Acidisarcina polymorpha: one gene and its partner. The protein of the gene in region 1 binds, or shares a complex with, the protein of each later gene. Links are inferred from orthologs where the notes say so. Each region holds a gene or a part of one and is shown in the gene's direction. Other genes may lie near its edges.

What was found.
Region 2: the proteins of tldD (region 1) and ACPOL_RS22100 are in contact, whole or in part, in a solved structure (PDB 5NJ9), measured with the Escherichia coli proteins. The link is inferred for Acidisarcina polymorpha from one-to-one orthologs.

Annotation. Positions count from the first base shown.
Region 1 is NZ_CP030840.1:4,219,927-4,222,905, forward strand. What follows is about bases 12-2,961. They hold tldD (metalloprotease TldD), read left to right. Parts: upstream 12-725; coding sequence 726-2,198; downstream 2,199-2,961. Other genes in these bases: ACPOL_RS17920 (YfiT family bacillithiol transferase), read right to left, coding at 12-128; ACPOL_RS17935 (hypothetical protein), read left to right, coding at 2,415-2,961. Outside these bases: more of ACPOL_RS17920, read right to left, coding at 1-11; more of ACPOL_RS17935, read left to right, coding at 2,962-2,979. UniProt on the Escherichia coli protein: Metalloprotease involved in CcdA degradation. Suppresses the inhibitory activity of the carbon storage regulator (CsrA).
Region 2 is NZ_CP030840.1:5,203,119-5,206,005, reverse strand. What follows is about bases 1-2,858. They hold ACPOL_RS22100 (TldD/PmbA family protein), read left to right. Parts: upstream 1-667; coding sequence 668-2,050; downstream 2,051-2,858. Other genes in these bases: ACPOL_RS22095 (UvrB/UvrC motif-containing protein), read left to right, coding at 2,168-2,858; ACPOL_RS22105 (lipopolysaccharide biosynthesis protein), read right to left, coding at 1-529. Also shown: more of ACPOL_RS22095, read left to right, coding at 2,859-2,887.

The DNA of each region.
Region 1 (2,979 bases):
GGCAACGCTTCGAGTACGGCGATGGCTTCGGTCCGCTCTTCATCGGTTCGGTTGCTGCTCGCTTCGTACGCGCCGATTGGGTACCGAAGCTTGAAATCAGATGCGTCCAGCGCAGGAGTTCCACTCATGCGCTGGACAATACCACATTCTCTTTCTGGATATTTATGGTTTTTGGGGAGGCTCGCCAAAAACCAATCTTAGGCTTTCTCTAGGAGTGATGAGGCTCTAGGAGTGATGAGGCGCATGGTGATGATGACGGCGATGGCGACGATGATGGTGGGTCTGAGCAAAAACCGGTGCTGCGAAGATCAGGAGCAGGGAGAGAGCCAAAAACTTTTTCATAGCGCTAAGAATATCAATTGTCGAGGCCGCTCACCTGTGCAAGAGTTGGCGGCGCCATCCAAGCCGCCGCCCTCCTCCAGCATGACTGATGCCGGGGAAGCTAATGGGCTGAGCCTTCGTCGAAAATGACGAAGGCGGAGGGACCAACAAGAGCCGTGTGAGGTGGGAATTGCCGGCGTCGCTTTGCTCCAGCAAAGCAATCGCCCCCGGCCAGCGCAAGGAGTCTAACAGGCGCAAGGAAGAGATCAATACGCCCAAAGTTGTAGTCCTGAAGGGGCTACACTCGGCCTGAACACGATTTGGGCTGCCTACTTGGGACCCGCCGCCTGGGATCGCCTACAATCGAATTGTCGCCCCGTTCATCTAATTTTCAGAGGGATTTCATGTCCACAACCGTATCGACGCCTGCCAGTCATGCCGAATCCGCAAACAAACGCTACTTCTTTGACAAATTTGGCCTGACGGAACGCCTTCTGGAGCGTTGCCTCGGCGAAGCACTCTCCGCCGGAGGCGACTACGCCGATCTCTACTTCGAATCGATCGCGTCGACTTCGATCGGGGTGGACGAGTCGCTGGTGAAATCCGCGAGCCAAGGAGTAAGTGCAGGATGCGGCATCCGCGTGATCTCCGGTGAGCGCACCGGCTATGCCTACACTGACGACCTTTCTTCGGAACGGCTGCTACGCGCTGCCCGCACCGCATCATTGATCGCCAATGGTCCGACGAAGGAATTGGTCACAGGATTTAACGCGAATGAGAGCCAGAGACCAAGCCTGTATCCCATTCCGGCGGCGGACTCTGACGCATCGCTCGCCGCCAAGCTTTCGCTGGTGATGCGGGCCGACAAAGCCGCTCGCGCTTTCGATGCCCGGATTGTCCAGGTGCGAGCCAGCTACTCCGACGAGCTTCGCCGGATCCTAATTGCGGCCTCTGATGGCACCTTCGCCTCGGACACCCAGCCCTTGGCGCGATTGAATGTTTTTGTGATCGCGAAAGACGGCGCGCGGAACTCCAAGGGTACTTCCGGTGGTGGAGGCCGAGTTGAGCTCGACTTTTTTGAGGACACCAAATCGCCGGAGCACTTCGCCAACGAAGCAGCCAGGCAAGCCATCCTCCAGCTCAACGCAGTAGCTGCTCCTGCTGGCGAAATGGAGGTCGTCCTGGGGCCCGGCTGGCCTGGCGTCTTGCTTCATGAAGCAGTTGGCCACGGCCTCGAAGCCGACTTCAACCGCAAGAAAACCTCCGCATTTGCCGGCTTAATCGGCCAGAGTGTCGCCAGTTCGAAGGTCACGGTAGTCGACAACGGGACCATGCCCTCCCGTCGCGGCTCATTGAATGTCGACGACGAGGGCGCAGCCACCCAGGAGACAGTGCTGATCGAAAATGGTGTCCTTAAAGGCTACCTTAGCGATAAGCTCTCCGCGCGATTGATGGGCATCGCCTCGACTGGCAGCGGACGCCGAGAGAGCTATCAGCACATCCCCATGCCGCGCATGACCAACACCTACATGCTCAATGGCGAAGACGTTCCCGAAGATATTATCCGCAGCGTGAAGCGCGGGCTCTATGCGGTTAACTTCGGTGGCGGTCAGGTAGACATTACCAGCGGAAAATTTGTCTTCTCCGCGTCCGAAGCTTATCTGATCGAAGACGGCAAAATTACTGCTCCGGTGCGCGACGCAACGCTGATTGGTAACGGGCCGGAGGCGTTGAAATATGTCTCGATGGTCGGCAACGACCTGGCACTGGACGAAGGAATCGGCACCTGCGGCAAGGATGGTCAGAGTGTTCCGGTCGGGGTAGGCATGCCCACCATCAAGCTCGATCGGATGACCGTCGGAGGCACAGGAAACTAAGCCTTCGAACAGGTTCGTCTTCTGCCCTTGTTTATCTCCTTAGGTGGAAGCGTAGGCATGGGTATATTCGCCTTCTTCTTTCGGCGACTTCCAACGGCAAGCCGGTTCCGGTCCCTTCTAGCGCCCTTGGCGCCTGATCACCGCTCGATGACCTCCGCTTCATCTTGCCGTCTTATACTGAGAACGGCCCGACATCCCTCCATGGAGTCAGCAGCAATGATCACTCCTTTTCGAGTGTCCGTCTTGGTGCTGTCTGCGAGCTTCGCTTCTCCAGGGCACGCTCAGACGCTCCAGCCTCGGCCGCAAACTCCACCAGTCTCCGCTTCACAGAGCGATAAAGCCTCCCAGATCAAAGTCCAGGCGCCCGTGCTCTCGGCAGGCACGAGCCTCCAGGTTGAACTGCCTCGCTCCCTGCCTATGAAGAAGGGAGAACCGGTCGCAGCCACACTCCTCTACCCGCTCTATGTCGACGGAAGAATGGTGTTGCCCAAGGGCACGCCCGTTCACGGGGAAGTGACCTACCTGAATCCGGACCGGTCGATGCGCAACCACGCGCGTCTGCACGGGGATTTCACCCCATTTCATCAGCCGGAGGTGCGTTTTGACGACCTGGTTCTTTCCAATGGATCCAAGCTAACCATCGACGCCCCTGTAATCAGTAACGGTGCTCCCGTACTTGAGCTGTCAACTCCCGGAGTGCAGCCGCACCGATCGATCTTCGCTCGCGGATGGAGCGAGGCCAAGACACGTGCGAGGCAGCCGATCGACTTTTTTATTCAGC
Region 2 (2,887 bases), 980 kb from region 1 along the record:
CGAATGAAGCTCGCCTCCAGATCAGCACCGCCAGCACGGCCGCCGATGCTAAACGAAGCCCATTGTTCCAGTTCGTTCCCCGATGCGCCCGGTTCACTGCCATAAAACTGTTTGCGAATAAGGAAAATACCATCAAAGCAAAGATTTGCGCGACGAAGAGCTCAAGGACGAGCTTGGCTTCGCGCCCGCCGATTGTACGCAGATGAAGCCATCGCGCCACGGGCAGTAACGCGATCAAACCGGCAATAGGCAGCAGAGCGAGCATCATCCATTGCAGCAGACGAAGGGCGCTTGCCTGCACCCGCTTGCATTCCTCCAACTCCCCGCGGTTGCGATGGATGCTCATCTGGTTAGCCGCGTAGGTCTGCACACCAAAATTCAGGGATCCAAAATAGGAGACGGCCGCGCTGAGCGTAATCCATTCCCCATAGACAACGATGCCGTTGGCAGATCTGTGTAGAAACAGCGGCGGGATCAGCAACTGGGAGAAGACCGTGACCCCCTGGCCGGTCACAAATGCTATCAGCATTTTTAGAATCCGCCGCAGGCTCTCCATTCGGTAGATCTTCCTCCGCTGGTTCGCCTTTAAGCATAGCTTGCGGTCGCGCCGCCCATCGCCTGGGCGGGTCGGCTTGCAATTTGGCTCAGGAGTGCCTAGCGTTTCCTTATGAGCACCAACATCGCCGCTCCTGCGGAAATTACCCGGAATCTTCAGCAACTCGCCGCCGACATTGTCGCCAAAGCCACTCGCGCCGGGGCCACGGACGCCGAAGTTGTCATCCGCGAGGGAGACGAATTCTCCACTCTGGTGAGACTCGGGCAGGTCGACACATTGAAGGAGTCCGGCTCGCGTGGAGTGGGATTGCGGGTCTTCCTCGGGCAGCGCGCCGCCAGTACTTCGTCGAGCGACTTCTCTCCGGAGGGAATCGACCATCTTGTCTCGGGGGCAATCGCGCTGGCTCGCGTCACCTCCGAAGATCCCTTTGCCGGACTTCCTGAGGCGGCCAGCTTCGGCCAGTTGACCGGCGACCTGGACCTTTACTACGAAGATGTCTATTCCCTTCCCGGCGAGCAGCGAATCGACTATGCCCGCCGCGCTGAAGCTGCGGCGCTGGCCGCCGATCCCCGCATTCAAAATAGCGACGGAGGCAGCTTCGACGCGGCTACCGGGCGAAAGATCCTGGCCAATTCTCGAGGATTTCTGGGCGAATACCGCCGCTCTTACGCTTCCATCTCCGCGGTCCCGATTGCGCAGTCCAAGGATGGACAAATGCAGCGCGATTATTGGTACACAGCGGCGCGCACATTGACCAAACTGGAATCCCCGGAATCGATTGGCGCAGAGGCGGCGCGGCGCACTCTAAGACGATTGGACGCTCGCCGGGTGCCGACCCAGCGCGTCCCCGTCGTTTTCGCTCCAGAGATGGCCCGAGGGCTCGTTGGCAACATCTTCGAAGCAGCCAATGGGGACGCCATCTATAGGGGAGCCTCGTTCTTCGCCGACCAGCTCGGCGAACAGGTCGCCGCTGCCAACATCACGATCATCGACGATGGCACGCTCGTTGGAGGCTTCGGTACCTCGCCCTTTGATGGCGAGGGTCTGCCGACCCGCCGCAAGGCGATCATCGAAAATGGCGTTCTGAAGAACTATCTGCTCAACACCTACACGGCGCTCAAGCTCAACATGCAAAGTACCGGCAACGCTTCTCGCGGGCTGGCTGGAAATCCCGGCATCGGCGGCGGCAACGTCTTTCTTGAAAAGGGCAGCCTCGCCCCCGCCGAGATACTGGCTGATATCAAATCAGGCCTCTATGTCACCGAACTCATGGGCTTCGGGGTGAACATGGTCACCGGCGACTATTCCCGCGGCGCTTCCGGCCTGTGGATTGAAAACGGCGAGCTTGCTTATGCCGTTCAGGAAATTACGATTGCCGGCAATCTCAAGGAAATGTTCAACAACATCGTTGCCATCGGCAACGACCTTGAGTTCCGCGGAGCAGTGACCGCTCCCACCCTCAGGATCGAGGGGATGACCATCGCCGGCGCCTAGAGCATTTCGCAATTCGGGGTTCGCTACGCTTTCTGATCTTTTCCAAGGGATGACTCCATATCGGGGCCACGTATCGTGGTTCGTTGTTGCGAATCGGTAAACTTGCTGTAACCGAGAATGCTCGCCCAGACCCTCACCTTCGACTCCTCAAACCCAGCGCCAACGCTCGCTCTGCTGCCGGAGAAGCCGGGAATTTTCGCTCTCTTTGGCGCCGACCCCAAGGCCGAACCCTACCTCGCCCGCACCACTAACCTCCGGCGCCGGCTCAAACGGTTTCTCGACGCCAAGCCAACCCAGACCCGGCGTCTGCGCCTTACCGAACGGGTGGTTCGGATCGAATACACGGCCACCGGCTCCGACTTTGAATCCTCGCTCGCTCTTTACCGCGCCACCCTGCAGGCATTCGGCGAACGCGCCCGCAAGCGCCTCCACCTTTATGCGCCCTACTTTCTGCGCATGACCAGCAAAAACCGCTATCCGCGAGTGTATGTTACGAATTCGATTTCTAGATCTGCCGCCGGCTCGCTCTTCGGCCCTTTTCCTTCACGCGCCGCCGCCGAACGCTTCTGTGACGAGGCGCTCAACCTCTTCCTCCTGCGCCGGTGCTACCCCGATCTCGACCCCGATCCAGCTTTTCCGGGCTGCGTCTACTCCGAGATGAAGATGTGCCTCGCTCCCTGTTTCAAGGGCTGCACCGATGAGCGCTATGGCGAAGAAGCCGCCAAGGTTCACGCTTTTCTGACTTCTCGCGGGCAGAGCCTCCTCGATGCCTTGGCTAAGGAAAGGGATCTCGCTTCCCAGGACCTGGATTTCGAGAAGGCCGCCGCTATTCACGCC